Regions from separate parts of the Methylobacterium sp. CM6257 genome, predicted to be linked through region 2. Evidence: riboswitches for the same ligand, from Rfam matches in the RefSeq annotation. Region 2 holds a riboswitch; the other holds the start of a gene.
The links. Region 2 has a riboswitch for thiamine pyrophosphate ahead of thiO (glycine oxidase ThiO). Riboswitches for the same ligand answer to the same signal wherever they lie in the genome.

Region 1 (9,576 bases), 3.1 Mb from region 2:
CTCGCCGACCCGGACGGTACCCTGACGCCCAAAGGCAATTCCAAGCTCTGGCAGGTCGCCCTTCTCGAGAGCTGGCTCCAGACCCACGGCGTCTGAGGCCGTACGTCGAGGCACGGTTCTCGCGATAGATTGTGATCGACGCGGCGCTCAAGGTGCCGCGCTTTGTCCACGATCGTCCCGGATCAGCCTTCCGACACGCACCCGGAGAAGCCCGTCGATGTGCCGCTGGATCGCCTATGCGGGACGCACCATCCCGCTGGAGCACTACGTTACCGAGCCGTCCCACAGTCTGGTGTCGCAGAGCATCCAGGCGCTAGAATCGACCGCGGCCACCAACGGCGACGGTTTCGGTCTCGGCTGGTATGGCGACCATCCCGAACCGGGTCGCTACCGCGAGGTGCAGCCTGCTTGGTCGGACGACAACCTGCGGTACCTATGCCGCCATCTGCACTCGCACCTGTTCTTCGCGCATGTGCGGGCCGCGACGGGAACGCCGATCACCCGGCCGAACTGCCACCCCTTCGCGTGTGGGCCGTGGCTGTTCATGCACAATGGCTACATCGGCGACTGGAATCGTCTGCGGCGGCCCGTCGAGGCGATGATCCCCGACGAACTCTATCCGTCGCGCGCCGGCACCACCGATTCGGAGGCGATCTTCCTCGGGCTGCTCGGATGCGGGCTCATGGGACCTGGACCGCGCCGCGATCCGGTGGACGCGACGACGCGCGCCCTCGTTCGGCTCACCGAGTTGGCAGGCGAGCATCCGTTCCGTTTCACGGCTGCCCTCGCGGACGGGCGGGATCTCTACGCCTTCCGGTATGCCGCCAACGACAAGGCCAATTCTCTCTATTACCGCGCCTCGGAAGGGGGCGTGGTCATCGCCTCGGAACCGCTCGATCGGGACCACGGCACCTGGATGCCCGTCGCGGAGAACAGCGTCGTCATCGCCCGGCGCGACGCACCGGTGGAAATCCTGTCCCTGGAGCAGTTCGGCCTGGGCCCCGCCGCTCCCGACGCGCGTGTCCGCCGCCTGCGTGCCTGATAGCGCGGCCTCAGGCCACCCGTGACAGGCTGCTGTGCTGCGAACCGTGCGTCCCCCGCGCGGACTCGTACGCGCGATTGCGCAGGGCCGTCTCGCTCGGCAATTGCTCGACGACGTTGCCAGAGGCGGGATCCAGGACCTGGAAGACGATCGCGCTGGTGTCGGGGTCTTGGATGTAGCGCGCCTTGCTTCCGGTCGAGCCGATGTCGAGCTTGACCGCCGGCTCGAGGGCGGGAGCAGGGGCCTGCGACTGGGATGTGTCCTGCGTCGGGGCCGCGGCGGCTGTAGCCGCGAGCGCGTCAAGCCCCTGGGGCCCCGGTGTCGAACTGGCCAGCGGGCGGATCTCCATGGCTGATCTCCTGCGATCCTGTGATCGAAGGATTGAATCGAGAAGCTGCCTAAGCGTCCCTTAACGGAAGCCGCTCATCCACCGAATGCGGGGCCGCGGCCGGGCATGCGATGAACATCCCGTTACCGCGCCGACACAAATTCATGCTGTTTTGCCGTGCTGCGGGGGACTCGCGGAGCGTTGCGATCGCCGCAGGATGGGGAGGCCCGAATGCGCGGCGTCGACGCGTTGATGCTGCTGGCAGCGGCATTGCTGCTCAGTCGGACAGATGCCGGCACAGCATCCGCGGCACGCGATCCATTCATTTAGAGGCATCGGTGCGCGATCATAGAACGCCTCGACGCCATCCATCGGCGCGGTCCCGCTGACGTGTCGCGCGACCGCTTCATCGTCGTTATGCTTCGCGAACAGCCGCAGCGCTACGTGCAGCGCATCTTTCAGGATTGCGATACCCGGATGCTCTGCGAAGCCGCCTCCGACGCCTACCGGCCAGCCGGTGCGGACAGGCTGCGGCTCGACGCCTCCGCGCGGGTGACCCTGCGGAGGCTCGGTTACAGTCAGGCCAGCGCCCGAGACAACTTCTCCCGGACACTCGCCCTCGGCAGCCTACCGGGTGTCGGCATCGCCGCGGATCTGATGCTGTCAGCGCTGCACGATGCCTACGGCACCCATACCGGATCGGTGCTCCGGATCGAGGCGCCACACGGCGGCGATCCGGGCACGACCTGCGGCACGCCCGTGTCCTGAAACGACCGGGCGTGCCGGACCGTCACTCGGCCGCGTCGACGTAGAGCTTCCCGCCCTCGGCCAGGAACTCCTGCGACTTGGCCCGCATGCCGGCCTCGGCCTCGGCCTTCGACATCGCGGGCGATGCGCCCACGACCTCGCCGGCCTCCTCCATCGCCAGCACCTCGGCGCGCAGATCCTGCGTGATCTTCATCGAGCAGAACTTCGGTCCGCACATAGAGCAGAAATGCGCGACCTTGTGGGCGTCCTTCGGCAGCGTCTCGTCGTGGAAGCGGCGGGCCGTGTCGGGGTCGAGACCGAGGTTGAACTGATCCTCCCAACGGAAGTCGAACCGGGCGCGGCTCAGCGCGTCGTCGCGCAGTTGCGCGGCGGGGTGACCCTTGGCGAGGTCGGCGGCATGCGCGGCGATCTTGTAGGTGATCACGCCGGTCTTCACGTCGTCCCGGTCGGGCAGGCCGAGATGCTCCTTCGGGGTGACGTAGCAGAGCATCGCGGTGCCGAACCATCCGATCATCGCGGCGCCGATGCCCGAGGTGATGTGGTCGTAGCCCGGCGCGATGTCGGTGGTCAGAGGGCCGAGGGTGTAGAACGGCGCCTCGCCGCACTCCTTCAGCTGCTTGTCCATGTTGACCTTGATCTTGTGCATCGGCACGTGGCCGGGGCCCTCGATCATCACCTGACAGCCCTTGTCCCAGGCGACCTTGGTCAGCTCGCCCAGCGTCTCCAGCTCGCCGAACTGGGCGGCGTCGTTGGCGTCGGCGATCGAGCCCGGGCGCAGGCCGTCGCCCAGCGAGAACGACACGTCGTAGGCCCGCATGATGTCGCAGATCTCGTCGAACCGCTCGTAGAGGAACGATTCCCGGTGCCCGGCCAGGCACCAGCGGGCCATGATCGAGCCGCCGCGCGAGACGATGCCGGTGACGCGCCGGGCGGTCAGCGGCACGTGGGCGAGCCGCACGCCGGCATGGATCGTGAAGTAGTCGATGCCCTGCTCGGCCTGCTCGATCAGCGTGTCCTTGAAGACCTCCCAGTCGAGCTTGAGCGGGTCGCCGCCGACCTTCTCGAGCGCCTGGTAGATCGGCACCGTGCCGATCGGGACCGGGCTGTTGCGGATGATCCACGAGCGGATGTTGTGGATGTTGCGGCCGGTGGACAGGTCCATGACCGTGTCGGCACCCCAACGGATCGACCAGACCAGCTTCTCGACCTCCTCGGCGGCCGAGGAGGTGACGGCCGAGTTGCCGATATTGGCGTTGATCTTGACTAGGAAGTTCCGGCCGATCGCCATCGGCTCCAGTTCGATGTGGTTGATGTTGGCCGGGATGATCGCCCGGCCGCGGGCCACCTCGTCGCGCACGAATTCGGGGGTGATGAAGGGCGGGATGGCGGCCCCAAAGCTCTGGCCGTCGGCGAGCGCAGCCTCCGCACTCTCCAGCATCTTCTCGCGGCAGACGTTCTCGCGATGGGCGACGTAGATCATCTCCTCGGTGATGATCCCGGCGCGGGCGAACTCGTACTGCGTCACCATCTGGCCGGGCGCCGCCTTGCGGATGGTCCGCTCGGCGGGGCAGGGGGCCACGAGCTTGTCGCCCGCGAAGCCGTTATCCTCCGGCTTGACCGCACGGGGCTCGACGGCCGCGTAGCCGCGCGCCGCGATCCAGGGCTCGCGTACGCCGGGCAGACCGGCGCTGAGGTCGATGCGCGCATCCGTCTCGGTGTAGGGCCCCGACGGGTCGTAGACCCGCACCGGCGCCTCCTTGGGATCGGAGAGGGCGATCTCGCGGTAGGGCACGCGGATGTCCGGCCGGCCGGCCGGACTCGCATAGACCTTGCGCGAACCGGTAACCGGACCCGTGGTCACGGCCTCGGGGCTGCCTTTCACGTCCTTCGGGAGAACGGGTGCGTTCATCGTGGGCCTCTCCTCGTGCTGGAGCGGTCCGGTCCACGCGATGGCTGAGATGAGATACGGCCGCTCGAGGCGCGACCGCAGGTTCCCGTCCCTCCGCCGGTATGAGCCGGATCAGGTTCAAGGGTCAGGGCAGCGTGCCCAATCTCAGCCCCCTGCGGGGCCCCCCTCGGAACGGTTCCAGACTCGGGCCCGCGGCTGGCTTTGTCAATGCGGGCTCCCCGTCCTAGTTGATACATTTCGATTTCCGTCCGTTCGAAGGCGCTCGCCGCCGCTCTCTTCCGTCGTTCCGTATGCGCCTTCTCGCCGGCTTCATGCTCGCCGCGCTCCTGCTCTATGGCCTGGCGCTCGCTCTTTTCGCGCTCGGCCAGAGGCGGTTGATCTATCGGGGGCCTACCGGCCGCCACCGCCCTGGGCGGTGCCGCCCGGTGTGACGGTCATCACGGTGGTGACCGAGGACGGTGAGCGCCTGCACGCCCTGTGGCGGCCGCCGCGCCCGGGTTGCGGCGTGGTCGTCAGCTTCCACGGCAATGGCTCCCGCCCGGAACCACACGCGGCGCGCTTCGCGGCCGGACCCTGGCGCGCAGCCGGCTGGGGCATGCTGGCGCCCGCCTATCGCGGCTACCCGGGCTCGACCGGGCGGCCCAGCGAGGACGGCCTCATCCGCGACGGTGTGGCGGCGACCGCGGCCGCCGCGGAGCGCGCACCGGGCGCCCCGATCCTGCTGCATGGCCACTCCCTCGGCGCGGCCGTCGCGGTGGCGGTCGCCGGGCATGTGACGGCCCTGGGGCTCTATCTCGAAGCGCCCTTTAACTCGATGATCCACACCATGCGGCTGCATGCCCCGCTGATCCCGTCCTGGCTGCTGCGCGACACCTATCGCTCGGATCTCCGCATCCGCGCGGGGACCGAGCCGGTGATGATCGTGCAGGGCCGCGACGACCCGGTGGTGCCGGCCAAGCTCGCACAAGCGCTTGCCACGGCGGCCGGCGCCCGGGCGCGGATCGATCTGATGCAAGGCGATCACGTCTCCATCCTGGGCAGCCGAGATCGCGAGGCCGAGACGTTGTTCGGCGAGCAGGTGCGGAGCGCCTGTACTGTCACGGCCGCCGGACAGTCGCGGTGAGAGGAGAAACGCGTGGTCGGACGGCGCGCCCGGCGCTGGAGCGCCGATGATCCGGATTTGCAGGGGCCCGCGACCCGGACCGATCCGGTGTGTCCGCTTTGCGAGAGGCCGATCCCGCCGCGCGCCCGCTCCAGCCTCCACCACCTGACCCCGAAGCTGAAGGGCGGCACGCATCGTGGGACCGTGCGGCTGCACCAAATCTGCCACTCGGCGATCCACGCCCGCTACAGCGAGGCCGAGATCGCCCGGCGCCTCGCCGACGTGGAGGCGTTGCGGACCGATCCGGAAATCGCCCGCTTCCTGACCTGGGTCCGCGGCAAGCCCGACGATTTCCACGCCGCCACCCGCATGACCCGCGACAGGCGGGCGGCCAGGCGCAAGATCTGAGCGCCGAGCGTTTACCCCGCATTCGTCACGTCCGCAGGTCGTGCGCGCCGCAAATAGTACTTTCAACCTCAGTCGGTTCAGGATCGTCCCGGTTTCGAGGGTGGGATGATGACCGGGGCCGGGAACGCGAGCGATCGACTCGCCTGGGTTGATGTCGCGAAGGGCATCTGCATCCTGCTGGTGGTGATGATGCATGCCGTCACCGGCACCGGCGAGGCTCTGGGGGGCGTCGGCTTCCTCCACCCGGTCGTCGCGTTCGCGAAGCCGTTCCGGATCCCAGACTTCTTCCTCCTGTCCGGCCTGTTCATGGGCCGGGTGATCGACCGCAACTGGCGGCTGTTCTCCGACCGCCGGGTGGTCCACTTCGCCTATTTCTACCTGCTCTGGCTCGTGATCCAGTCGGCCGCCAAGTACGGGAAGATCGCCGGCGATGCCGGATCTCCGGCCTTCGCGGCGCATCTCCTGCACGCGCTCATCGAGCCGTATTCCAGCCTGTGGTTCATCTACTTGCTGGCAGTCTTCTCGGTCGTGACAAAGGCTTTCCGGCGCATGCCCGGCGGCGTGCTGCTGGTCGGCGCCGCCTTGCTGCAGATTGCCGATATCCGCAGCGAATCGACCCTGATCGAGGAGTTCTGCGCTCGATACGTCTATTTCGTCGCCGGCTACTTGTTTGCCGGTCGAATCTTCACCCTGGCGGAAGCCGCAGGGCGGCGAACTGTTCCAGCCCTCTGCGGTCTCGCCGCCTGGGCCGGCGCTGAGGCATGGCTGGCGCTGACCCCGACGGGCCATCCCCCCTATCCGACCCTGGCCAGCCTGCCGCTCATCAGTCTCGCCCTCGGGGCGGCCGGCGCGCTGGCGATCGTGGTCGCGGCCGCGCTGATCTGCCAGGCGGGAGGCTCGGTGGCCGAAGCCATCAGAACCTGCGGGCAGCGCTCGATCGTGATCTATCTCGCCTTCTCACTGCCGATGGCCGCGACGCGCGAATTCCTCGTGAGAACCGGGGTGATCGCGGATGTCGGTCTCGCCAGCGTCGGGGTCATGGCGGCGGCGGTGCTGGTGCCGCTGGTGCTGGAGCGGCTGGTGCGCGATACGCCGCTCAATCTGCTTTTCGTGCGGCCCCGGTTCTTCCGACTCGCGGCGAGTGAAACCCGTGCGCGGCCGGCCTTTCAGGCGGGTTGATGCGGCACGGTTCAGCCCTCGAAGGCGATGCCGATCCGGCGGTTTTGTCGCCACGCCACGGCCGCTGGCCGCGGATCTCCGCCCGCCGTGAGACGAAGCGGGAAACGCTCCGGCACCGCCTGATTATCCTCGACCTCGATCTGCGCTCCCGTCTCGGTGGCGTCCCAGACGAGGCAGTTGACCTCACCGCAGGCCAGGAGAAGCGTGCCGAACGTGAAGGCATTCTTCCGGAACGCGCTGCGGCGATCCTCAGTCATCGTCCCCTCCATCCGGTCTCGTGACGCGCAGGCCACGATTCCGCGCCATCGACGATGCCGGATGTCAGTTAACGGGGCCGATACGAGCTGTGGATCGTCCCGCTAGCTTGTGGATCAATAGTCGTCCGGGTCATCCCGGTAGCGTCGCCGGGCTGGGCCGTAATCCTCGTCGTAGGGGCGGCGCACCGGCGGGCGATCGTAATCGCGGCCGTAGCGGTACACGTCGCGGCCCCGGTCATCATCCCCGTCGTCCCGATAGCGATCGGCACTGCCGCGCGCGGAGACGCGCGGCGCATACCAGCAGCTTTTCGGCTGACCGGGGGCGGGATCGCCGAAGGTCTGGCTGTTGCACGGGACCATGCCGCCCTGCGGAAACGGCCGGCCGTTGGTCCGGCCGGGCACGCCGAAATACACGTTCGTCGGGTAGGGCATCCGGCAGGCGCCGCCCTCCTGCGCGCAGCCGATCAGGTTCACCGTATCGAGTTGGTAGGCGTGGGCCGGAGCGAGCGCGAGCAGGCCCGACCCCAGCAAGACGGCCCCGAAAGCCAGAACAATCCGATTGCGCACGTCCCCGATTCCCCCGCGGTTGGCGTCGGCCATGCCGATTAATCCGAATGCCGGCTTCCGGCCAGCGGCTCCGCTCGTTATGGCGTCGACCAGATGAGATCGGCCTTGCCGCTCAGGCAGGTGCCGGGTTGTGACATCGATCGGGCGCGTCTCTTCGTTGTCCGAGGGGAGACGGCGCTTCGGGAGGCCTTGATGAGGGATGCGTCCGCGCAGGAGCTTCTGCTGCTCAGCGCGCTGCAGGAATGCCGGATCCAGCTGGAGGCGGCGCGCAAGGACGAGGCGAGCCGCAGCACCGTCCGACTTCAGCTGGACGCCGCGCTCCAGCGCGAGGAGGCCCTGAAGGCGGAGATCGTGCAGGAACGGGAGCGGACCGAGGCGGTGCGCCTCGTCCTTCAGGCGCTCACGATGAGCATCGGTCGGTTCGGCCTGCGCCGCCGCCTGTTCCTGTCGCGGATCGCGCGGCTCGGCCGCGAGACGCCGGATTCCGGCCCGCAATCGGTGCGTCACCCGGTCCTGCTGGCCGAGGCACGGCGTGTTCTTGGAGCCACGCCATCCGGGGATCCTGCCGCCGAGGGTTGAGGGTTGCGCGTCCATCCCTGACCGGAACGGGTGTCGAACGGTTCGATAACGGCCCCTTAAACCGCCGCATTTAGCGTGCGGAAACCGTACCGCGCCGCAAGGGATACGCGCGCCGGTTCGGATCATTCGAAGACGGGATGCATGGCCAAGGGTCGGGGCAGGATTGAGCCGAACTTCGACGTGCCCGAGGGGCGCGTGCGGGATCGCGGCGAACTCGATCTGCGTCTGTCCCGGGAGGACCGTCCCGGGACAGGAGACGGCGTGGCGAAGCGATCGGGCGGGGCGGCGCGGCAGCCGGCCAGGACAGCAGGTCGGTCGAAAGCTCCGGCTCGTGGCCGCCGTCGGCGCTCGTGGCTCGGCCGGATCGTCTACGGCACCGTCGTGCTCGGCCTCTGGGCGGTGATCGGGTTGGCCGGGCTCATCGCCTACCATGCCTCTCAGCTCCCGCCGATCGATCAGCTCGCGGTGCCCAAGCGCCCGCCCAACATCGCCATCCTGGCGAGCGACGGCTCGCTCCTGGCCAACCGTGGTGAGACGGGCGGCCGGGTGGTGTCGATCAAGGAGCTGCCGCCGTACCTTCCGCGCGCCTTCGTGGCGATCGAGGACCGGCGCTTCTACCAGCATTTCGGCGTCGACCCGGTCGGGATCATCCGGGCCGTCGGCCAGAACCTGACCCGGCGCGGCGTCGCGCAGGGCGGCTCGACGCTCACCCAGCAGCTCGCCAAGAACCTGTTCCTGACTCAGGAGCGGACGGCGTCGCGCAAGATCCAGGAGGCGATCCTCGCCCTCTGGCTCGAGCACAAATACACCAAGGACGAGATCCTCGAGCTCTACCTGAACCGGGTCTATTTCGGCGCCGGCGCCTACGGCGTGGAGGCGGCGGCGCAGCGCTATTTCGGCAAGCCCGCCAAGGAGGTTTCGCTGGCCCAGGCCGCGATGCTCGGCGGCCTCGTCCAGGCGCCGTCGCGGCTCGCGCCGAACCGCAATCTGCCGGCGGCCCAGGCGCGCGCCGCGCAGGTGCTCGCCGCGATGCAGGAACTCGGCTTCGCCTCCGCGCAGGACGTGAAGGTGGCGCTCGCCCAGCCGGCCAAGCCCGCCAACGCCCGCGGCGGCGGCTCGGCCAACTATGTCGCCGACCTCGTGATGGATGTCCTCGACGATTACGTCGGCAAGTTCGACACCGACATCACGGTCCAGACCACCGTCGATACGGGCCTGCAGGCCGCCGCCGAGAAGGCGCTGACAGAGGAGCTCAACGCCAAGGGCGCGCGCTACAATGTCGGCCAGGGCGCCATGGTCTCGATGCGGCCCGACGGAGCGATCCGCGCGCTGATCGGCGGGCGCGACTACGCGCAGAGTCAGTTCAACCGCGCGACCACGGCCAAGCGCCAGCCCGGCTCCTCGTTCAAGCCCTTCGTGTACCTCACCGCGGTGGAG
Region 2 (9,576 bases):
GACCGTCGACGGTCGGCTCACCGCCCGCGAGGACGGGTTCGGCAACATCGTCCACTGGTTCACCCCGGACGAGCCGTCCGATGCCCTCACCATCCGGGTTACCGGCGAGGTCGATACCGACGACACACACGGGGTCGTGCGCGGCACGGTGGAGCGCCTGCCGGATGAGTTTTACCTCCGCGACACGGATCTCTGCGCCGCGAGCCCGGATCTGCACGTCTTCGCCGAACGTGTTGCCACGAAGGGTGACGCCGCGCCGCTGGCCCTGCTCCATCGTTTGATGGGCGCCGTGCACCGGAGCGTGACCTACGCGCCGGGCCCGGCGGCCAATGGCGTCCCGGCCGGGCGGGCCTTCGCGGCCGGCCGAGGTGTCTGCCAGGATCTCGCCCATGTGTTCATCGCCGCTTCCCGCCATGTCGGCCTCCCGGCCCGGTACGTGGCGGGCTATCGTGCCCGCGACGACGGCCAGGCTGAGGTCGAGGCGCCGCACGGCTGGGCAGAGGCGCTTGTGCCGAACCTCGGCTGGGTGGCCTTCGACCCGTGTTTCGACGTCAGCCCATCGGAGAGCTACATCCGCGTCGCGACCGGACTCGACTATCTCGGGGCCGCGCCGATCCGTGGCAGCCGCACCGGCGGCGGCACCGAGACGCTGGACGTGAAGCTCCGGGTCGAGCAAGGCAGGGCCGCCGCCCAATCCTGATTTCCGAGACACCGGTCCGCCGGCCGCACGAGAGCCCGAAGACGATGACCTACTGCGTCGGTGTCCTGGTCGAGGAGGGGCTCGTGATGGTCGCCGACACCCGCACCAATGCGGGTCTCGACGACATCTCGACCTACCGGAAGCTCCACCACTTCAACGTGCCGGGCGAGCGGGTGATGATGCTGGCCTCGGCCGGCAACCTGTCGATCACGCAGTCGGTCCTGAGTTTGCTGCAGGAGGGCCTGCCCGGCGAGGGGGACGAGCCGGCACAGAAGCTCGTCGAGGCGCCGACCATGTTTCAGGCGGCGCAGCTCATCGGCCGGGCCATTCGGCGGGTGCGGTCGATCGAGCAGGACGGATTCGAGGCGGCCAACATCCGGTTCTCGATCTCGCTGCTGTTCGGCGGCCAGATCGGCGGCGGCGACATGCGGCTGTACCTGATCTACTCGGCCGGGAACTTCATCGAGTGCAGCACCGACGCGCCCTTCCTCCAGATCGGCGAGCATAAATACGGGAAGCCGATCCTAGACCGGGCGATGAAGTACGAGACCGACCTCTACGATGCCCTCAAGGTGAGCCTCGTGTCGATGGATTCGACCATGCGGTCGAACCTGGGGGTCGGCCTGCCGATCGACATCGCGGTCGCCCGCCGGAACGCGCTCAATCTCGAGGTGAACTACCGGATCGAGGCCGGCGAAGGCTATTTCCACGATCTGCGCGAGCGCTGGTCGGCGGCGCTGCGGGCGGCGCACCGGGCAATCCCGCGGCCGCCCTACGGGCCGTCGGACAAGTAGGATTTAGGCCCTCGGACGAACGTGCGGCCTCGACTCCAATCCGTACCCGCATCCAGAGGTGCGGTGGACCCTCCTCGAGAGAGGGCTCCCTCGAGGCCTTCTGCCCTGCGGCATCTCCGGATGAGGGTTTGGGTTGGACGATTCGGGTTCCTCGTCGGAGACGATCGGGACCTTCAGGACCAAGCTCCGCTCCAGGCCTTCAGAAGTACCCCAGTGACGCCGACCGGATCGTCGGCGCGCATCAGGCCACCCATGAGAGCGATTCCCGCCGCGCCCGCCGCGCGGCATTCCGCGACCCGTTCCGCGTCGATGCCGCCGAGAGCCACCACCGGAAGATCGGACTCCCGCGCCGCCGCGAGGCCGTCCGGACCGAGCGCCGGGCCGTAGCCCGGCTTGCTGGCCGTGGCATAGATCGGGCTGAGGGTTACGTAATCTGCGCCCGCGGCCGCTGCCCGGGCGGCTTCCTGGGGGGTGTGGGCCGACACCCCGATCAGAGCCACCTCCCCAAGCACCGCCCGCGCCGCTGCGATCGCCTCCGGACCCGAGGCGCCGCCGAGATGCACGCTGTCGGCGCCGAGGGCACGCGCCAGCGCGACGTCGCCGCCCACCGTCAGGACTCCGCCAGCGGCCCGCACGCGCTCGGCCACGCTCTCGCCGAGGCGTCTGCGCGCCTCCGGCTCCAGGTCGCGGTCGCGGAACCAGATCCAGCGGCCGCCACCCTCCAGGATCGCCCGGACGGTCTCGGCGAGCGGCCGCGCATGCCCGTGCCGGTCCGTCACCGCCAGGAGCGGTGACGGCAGCACCCTCACGAGCCGACGAGGCCGAGCTGCGGGCTCGAGGGCTCGGCACGACCGCGGCGCGGGATCCGGCCCGCCAGATGCGCGTCGCGGCCCGCCTCGACGGCCCGCCGCATGGCGCGGGCCATCCGCACCGGGTCGTCCGCCTTGGCCACCGCGGTGTTGATCAGGCAGGCGGAGGCGCCGAGCTCCATGGCGATCACGGCGTCCGAAGCGGTGCCGATTCCCGCATCGACCACCACCGGCACATTGGCCCGGCGGCAGATCAGCTCGAGGTTGGCCGGATTGGCGATGCCCATGCCGGACCCGATCAGCGAGCCCATGGGCATCACCGCGGCGCAGCCGAGGTCCTCCAGACGCTGGCAGACGATCGGATCGTCGTTGCAGTAGGGCAGCACCACGAAGCCGTCATCCACGAGGTGGCGGCAGGCCTCGATCAGCTCTGCGACATCCGGGTAGAGCGTCTCGCGGTCCCCGATCACCTCGACCTTGATCCAGTTGGTGTCGAGCGCCTCCCGGGCAAGCTCGGCGGTCATGATCGCGTCCCGGGCGGTCTCGCAGCCGGCGGTGTTCGGCAGGAACCGCTTGTCCTTCAGGATCTTCACCGTGTCGGAGCCGTGGCCCTGGAGCGAGACCCGTCGGATCGAGGCGGTCACCACATCGGCGCCGCTCGCCTGGACGGCGTCGCGCATGATCGCCTGCGTCGGATAGCCGGCAGTGCCGATGAACAGCCGGGACGACAGCCTCACTCCGGCGATGGTGAGGCTGTCATCCCCGTTTTCGGGGTGCAGCGGCGTGACGGTGGTGTCCATGCTCAACCTCCCTGCATGGCGCGGACGATCTCGACGCGGTCGCCGTCGGCGATCGGGGTCTCTCCCCAATCCCGGCGGCGCAACACGCGGCCGTTCAGCGCGATGGCGACCCCCTGCGGGCTCTCGATGCCGCTCTCCTCCGCCTCAATGCGGAACAGGGCGTCGATGGTCTCGGCTTCCCGCTCGCGCGGTTCGCCGTTGATGAAGAGTCTCATGCCGAGGCCCTCCGGGGCTCCGGACGCGCGAACCGCGCCCGAGTGAACGGACGGGCGACTTCCGGGAGCGCCCCGTCCGTCACCAGCCCGGCCACGGCATCGGCGGTGACCGGGGCGAGCAGATAGCCGTTGCGGTGGTGACCCGTGGCGGCGACCAGACCCGGCGCGAGCGTGTCGATGATCGGCGCGTCGTCGTCCGAGGTGGGGCGGTAGCCGCTCCACACCGCCTCGACCTCCATCTCCTCGATCCCAGGCAGCACCCGCCGCGCGCCTTCCAGCAGCGCGTAAAGGCCGCCGGCGGTGACCCCCGGCCGGAAGCCGCAATCCTCCACCGTGGCCCCGACGATGAGCTGCCCATCGCTCTTCGGGGCCATGTGGACCTGCTCGGTCCAGACCATGCGGCCGAGCGTTCCGGTGCGGGCGGTGGTGCGCAGGGCGAGGGACTGCCCCTTCAGGGGGCGCACCGGCAGGGCGAGGGCCTCCGGCAGCAGGCCACTCTCCCCGCTCCAGGCGCCGGAGGCGAGAATGACGGTCTCAGCCGCGACGCCGCGATTCCCGGCGCGAACGCCCGTCACGCGACCCCCCGACCAGTCGAGGGCGGTCACGGCAGTCCGCTCCACCACGGCAACGCCGGCCCGCCGGCAGGCTTCGGCCAGAGCACCCATGACGAGGCGCGGATCGACCTGATGGTCGAGTGGGCAATGGACCCCCGCCGTCACCGAGGGGCGCAGGCCCGGTTCCAGGCGCCGCACCTCGCTGCCCGGTAGCCAGGTCGCGTCGAGGCCGGAGCGGCGCTGCAGGTCGTAGCGGAAGCGCAGACGCTCGACCTCGTCGCGGCCGACGGCGAGGACGAGGGTGCCATCGGGGCGATAATCGATCGCAAGACCCGCATCCGCTTCCAGTTCGTCGCGGAAAACCGGCCAACGCCGGAGCGAGGCGAGGGCGAGGGGCAGCAGGGGATCGGAGCCGGGCTCGTGCTCGGCGGCCGGTGCCAGCATGCCGGTGGCCGCGAGGCTCGCGCCCGCCCCGACCGTCTCCCGCTCCAGGACAACGACAGAGCGGCCCGCGCGGGCCAGCCGCCAAGCGGTGGACAGCCCGATCAGGCCGCCGCCGATAACGGCGATGTCGGCCCGCGCCGGCAGGCTCGCATACGTGGGGTTGCCGTCCGGGCTGCGGCGACGTCCGATCGGTGACTCTGGGCGGTCCAAGGGCACGCGCAACTCCGCGGGGTTCCGTCGCGGAGATCGGGCCGTCTGCTTCGGTGAGAAGCTGTGGCCGGCCCTTAAGGCGGCCGCGGTCCAATCCCTACGCCGGTATGAGCCGGATCAGGTTCGAAGGATTTCCGCGCCGCAGGTCCTGACGGACGTGCCAGCGGTTTCTCAGCCCCTTGCCGGGGATCTCCCTGGAACGGTCACAGATTTGGTCCGCCGCACGCCGTCGGTCAACCCCGCCGGCGCCCGGGCTCGCTTGCCCGCACGACAATCGATCGGTTGCGGTCACCGCCTGGACACCAGTTCGGACGAAATCCCGCGTGCGCACGCGACAGCTGGGCACAGAGCACGATCCCTTCATGGCTCGTCGGCCTCATTCCCCCATCGCTCACTCGGAGGCGGGACGTCGTGCGCACAATTCTGGTCCTCTGCACGATCGGCTTCCTGTCAGCCGCCGCTGTGCAGAAGCTGCGGGACCGGCTGTCGCCCGATCCGGTTGCGCCGTTCGCGACCCGCATGTCGACTCCGGACGGGCCGGCCCTCGCCGGCGTCGCGCTTCAGGCGGGGCGCGGCGGCCATTTCTTCGTGAATGCCCTGCTGGACGGCCGCTCTCTCCCGATGATGGTGGATACCGGCGCGACCCATTGCGCCTTCTCGGAGGAGGATGCCGCCCGGATCGGGATACGGGTCGGACCGGCCGATTTCACGCGTGTCTGGAACACGGCGAACGGGACGGTGCGGGTAGCACCGATCCGGATCGGGATTGTGCAAATCGGATCGATCACCGTTCACGACGTCGAGGCGGTGGTGATTCCGCGTGGCCGCCTGTCCACCAATCTTCTGGGCATGTCGTTTCTGAGCCGTCTCCGCGACTTCAGCGTCACCGGGACGACGCTGACGTTGCGGGGCTGATCGCGCTCAGTTCGGATTGCGCGGGCGCAGGAACTTCGGGCGGAACACCGCCATGGGCTCCTGAAAGCCGCTGAGCCTGTGCTCACCCAGTGGGATCGGATCGCCCCAGAGGAAGTCGACGAAGGGCTTCGACATCAGCAGCGGCTCGCCCAAGGCACGGTTCAGCTGCGCGAGGCGGCTCGCCAAGTTCACGTCCCGCCCGATCACCGTGAAGTCGAGCCGCGAGCCCGACCCCACATTGCCGTAGGCAGCCTCGCCGTGATGGAGCGCGATGCCGGCGGCTACCGGCACGGGGAACTGGTGGAGGGCGTTGGCCTCGTCGAGGGCCGCTAGCGCGTGCTGGGCTGCCGTGAGCGCCCCCTTAGCCGCCCCGCCGAGATCGTCGCCGGATTCGCGAAAGATCGCCAGCAGGCCGTCGCCGAGATACTTCAGGACCTCGCCGCCCTCCCGCTCGATGGGGGGCACAAGGCAGTCGAAGAACACGTTGAGCAGGCCCACCACCTCCTCGGGCGTCATGTCGGCGGAGGTGCGGGTGTAGTCGCGCATGTCGGCGAACAGGATCGCCGAGCGGATCCGCGTCACCTGCCCCCGGCGGATGTCGCCCGCCAGGATCGCCCGGTGCGGCTCGTCGCCGACATAGAGCCGCAGCACATGGTCAAGCTGCTTGTTGAGGACGCGCATCTCCATCACGGCGGCGAGCGCCGGCATGACGAAGCGCAGGATCGCGATGTCATCGTCACCGAAGCCCTCCGGCGAGCGGGTCGCGAAGGTGATGCCGTTCTTCGTGCCGTTGGTGAAGAACAGCGGCGCCACGACGTAGCCAGTATAGCCGCCGGCCTTCAGGTCCGGGATGATCGCGTAGGCATCGTCCGGGGTCTCTGCGAGATCGAGGATCAGCCAGTCCCCGGTTTCGTGGACCGTGTGGAACGGGCTGTTGAGGTAGGCGTCCGTCGAGCGGGCGCCGTGCGGGAACAGTCGGACGGTGGTGCCGCCGTCCCGTGTCCAGATCCGGCCGACGCCGGCATATTCCGAATGCAGGGTGTCGATGGCCGTGGACGCCCGATCGACCGGAACGCCGATGGCGATCAGCCTCTCGGCGAGCCCCGCCAGCATATCCTCCGCGTTCGGCATCCGGGCACCCTCGCCCAGCAGCCAGTCACGGATGCCGACCGAGGGTTGCAGCGCCCCGAAGGGAACGTCGTCGGCCTCCGAGCCGTCCGCGAAGGCCGTCGGCAATCCGGGCGTTGACGGGCGGCGTTCGAGCATGGCGCCAGATGGGATGCCGCGGGGCGCCGATGCCACGCGGTTGACGGGAAAGCGCCGCGGCGTCGACCGCGGCGGGGGCTCAGTTGTCCAGGAAGCTCCTGAGCTTCCGGCTGCGCGAGGGGTGCTTCAGCTTGCGCAGCGCCTTCGCCTCGATCTGGCGGATGCGCTCCCGGGTCACCGAGAACTGCTGACCCACCTCCTCAAGGGTGTGGTCGGTGTTCATGCCGATGCCGAAGCGCATGCGCAGCACACGCTCCTCGCGTGGGGTGAGCGAGGCGAGCACCCGCGTTGTGGTCTCGCGCAGGTTCGACTGGATCGCCGCGTCGATCGGCAGGACGACGTTCTTGTCCTCGATGAAGTCACCGAGATGGCTGTCCTCCTCGTCGCCGATCGGCGTCTCGAGGGAGATCGGCTCCTTGGCGATCTTCAGGACCTTGCGGACCTTCTCCAGCGGCATGGCCAGCTTCTCGGCCAGCTCCTCCGGGGTCGGCTCGCGGCCGATCTCGTGCAGCATCTGGCGCGAGGTCCGGACGATCTTGTTGATCGTCTCGATCATGTGCACCGGGATGCGGATCGTGCGGGCCTGGTCGGCGATCGAGCGGGTGATCGCCTGCCGGATCCACCACGTGGCGTAGGTCGAGAACTTGTAGCCGCGCCGGTACTCGAACTTGTCCACGGCCTTCATCAGGCCGATGTTGCCCTCCTGGATCAGGTCCAGGAACTGCAGGCCGCGGTTCGTGTACTTCTTGGCGATGGAGATCACGAGGCGCAGGTTCGCCTCGATCATCTCCTTCTTGGCCTGCCGGGCCTCGCGCTCGCCCTTCTGGACCATGTTGACGATACGGCGGTACTCGCCGATCTCCAGGCCCGTCTCGGAGGCGAGATCGAGGATCTGGGCGCGCAGCTCCCCGACCTGCCGCGAACCCTTCTCGACCAGGTTCTTCCAGCCCTTGCCGCCGAGCGTCCCGACGCGCTCCATCCAGTTCGGATCGAGCTCGTAGCCCTGATAGTGCCGCAGGAACTCGTCACGGGCCACGCCGTGGCTCTCGGCGAAGCGCATCAGCCGGCCTTCGTGGCCGATCAGCTGCTTGTTGATCGAGTAGAGCTGACCGACCAGCGCCTCGATGCGGTTGTTGTTGAGCGACAGGGACTTCACGTCGGCGACGACGATGTCCTTCAGCTCGGCCTGCTTCTGGTCCTGGTCCGGGGTGTTCTGCTCGCCTGCTGCTTTCCGCTCGGTCCCCTCAGTCTGGAACTTGCGCAGCTTGCGATAGTTCGCCGCGATCGCGTCGAAGGTCTCCAGGACCCGCGGCTTGATCTCGGCCTCCATCGCGGCAAGCGAGACGTTGTTCTCGAGATCGTCCTCGTCGTCGCCGCCCTCCGGGGGGGCCGGCGGCTCGCCGTCCTCGGACCCCTCCTCGCCCTCGCCGAGCTGCGGCGCGTTCTTGCCGTCCGGGCCGGCATAGGTCGCTTCGAGATCGATGATGTCGCGCAGGAGGACCTTGCCCTCCACGAGCTCGTCCCGCCAGATGATGATCGCCTGGAAGGTGAGCGGACTCTCGCAGAGACCCGCGATCATCGCTTCGCGGCCAGCCTCGATGCGCTTGGCGATGGCGATCTCGCCTTCGCGGGAGAGCAGCTCCACCGAGCCCATCTCGCGCAGGTACATGCGCACCGGATCGTCGGTGCGGTCCGTCGGCTCCTTGGTGGTCGTGGTGACCGCGACGGCGCGCGTCGGCGCGACTTCGGCGACCTCGCCGCCCTCGGCCTCCTCTTCCTCCCCGTCAGCAGACTTCTCGCCGGCAGCCTCGTCGGTCTCCTCGGCCTCAACGACGTTGATGCCCATCTCGGAGAGCTGCGACAGCACGTCCTCAAGCTGGTCTGGGTCGGACTGGCCCTCGGGCAGGACCTCGTTGACCTCCTCGTAGGTCACATAGCCGCGCTTCTTGGCGAGCTTGACCATTCGCTTGACCGAAGCATCCGTCAGGTCGAGGAGCGGCCCGTCGGTCTGCTGCTCGGGGGCAGCGTCCGTCTCGTCCCGTTCCGTTGCCTTCGTCGCCATGATCAGCCTATTGTTTCGCATGAGGCGCGCTGCGGGGGCCGGGGAAGGCCGCACCACGCTGTCGGCGCCACTGTATGAGTACGGCGCCGGATCGCTCCGTTCGCCTTGAGTCGTCGGTTTCCGTATGCAAGCCTGAGGCTTGACCGATTGTTAACTATGGCGGGACGCTGCCCTCCGCCACCGCCATCGCACAGCCCTCATGCGGCAGTCGAGTCGCTCGACGCCGGTACGTCGGCTTCAGCCTCGGCGGCGATGACGGTTTCAAGCCTCGCCTTCACTTCGCAGAGCCATGCCCATCCGGCATCGGTCGGATCGTTCTCAAACGCCTGCCGTGCTTCGCGAAGTTCGCTATGTAGCGCTCCTGCCTGCCGGTGCAAGATCATCGCCTGTCTGAGCGCGTCTGCGCGATGCGCAGGGTCCGCATGCGGAGCCAGGGTTGTACGATCCCGCGAGCGGGCAAGGGCGAGGATTCGGTCGGCTGCCGCTGTGAGTCCGGCGCGGGTGATGCGATTCTGCAACAGCTCGGCGTCGGTTCGCTCGTCCTCGGCCGCACAGGCGAGGAGGACGGACAGGAGCGCCCGGGCATCGGGGTCCTCGAAATCGAGGTCCGCGATCTCGTCGCCGAATTCCGCGATCATCTCGGGATGCGCCAGGAGCGTGCCGGTGATCACCGCCTCGCGCACCGGCGCGGCGCCGGAAAAGCCCGCCGAAGCCGTCACCGAGGGGCTCGGACTTCCGGTGATGCGCGGTGAGACCGGCTCGCCGGGCCGGACGAAGCGTCCTCGGCTCCGGGCACTTGGCGCCGCG

Region 1: it holds a riboswitch for thiamine pyrophosphate, as region 2 does, so the genes downstream of both, thiC (phosphomethylpyrimidine synthase ThiC) here and thiO (glycine oxidase ThiO) in region 2, are expected to answer to the same signal.

What each region holds. Positions count from the first base shown of each region.
Region 1 covers NZ_CM137735.1:5,080,247-5,089,822, reverse strand. Annotated here, with positions in the region: gene ACYCO6_RS24740 (N-acetylglutaminylglutamine amidotransferase) at 1-96, shown strand, start outside; gene ACYCO6_RS24735 (class II glutamine amidotransferase) at 218-1,042, shown strand; gene ACYCO6_RS24730 (hypothetical protein) at 1,053-1,391, opposite strand; gene ACYCO6_RS24725 (TY-Chap domain-containing protein) at 1,761-2,138, shown strand; gene thiC (phosphomethylpyrimidine synthase ThiC) at 2,161-4,047, opposite strand; TPP riboswitch at 4,119-4,224, opposite strand; gene ACYCO6_RS24715 (alpha/beta hydrolase) at 4,475-5,170, shown strand; gene ACYCO6_RS24710 (HNH endonuclease family protein) at 5,183-5,557, shown strand; gene ACYCO6_RS24705 (acyltransferase family protein) at 5,666-6,736, shown strand; gene ACYCO6_RS24700 (pilus assembly protein PilZ) at 6,748-6,993, opposite strand; gene ACYCO6_RS24695 (hypothetical protein) at 7,108-7,560, opposite strand; gene ACYCO6_RS24690 (ATP-dependent helicase) at 7,753-8,139, shown strand; gene ACYCO6_RS24685 (transglycosylase domain-containing protein) at 8,281-9,576, shown strand, end outside.
Region 2 covers NZ_CM137735.1:2,010,635-2,020,210, reverse strand. Annotated here, with positions in the region: gene ACYCO6_RS09925 (transglutaminase family protein) at 1-700, shown strand, start outside; gene ACYCO6_RS09920 (peptidase) at 745-1,494, shown strand; gene ACYCO6_RS09915 (thiamine phosphate synthase) at 1,668-2,303, opposite strand; gene thiG (thiazole synthase) at 2,300-3,103, opposite strand; gene thiS (sulfur carrier protein ThiS) at 3,106-3,318, opposite strand; gene thiO (glycine oxidase ThiO) at 3,315-4,532, opposite strand; TPP riboswitch at 4,603-4,731, opposite strand; gene ACYCO6_RS09895 (TIGR02281 family clan AA aspartic protease) at 4,938-5,441, shown strand; gene ACYCO6_RS09890 (adenylate/guanylate cyclase domain-containing protein) at 5,448-6,707, opposite strand; gene rpoD (RNA polymerase sigma factor RpoD) at 6,787-8,769, opposite strand; gene dnaG (DNA primase) at 8,967-9,576, opposite strand, start outside.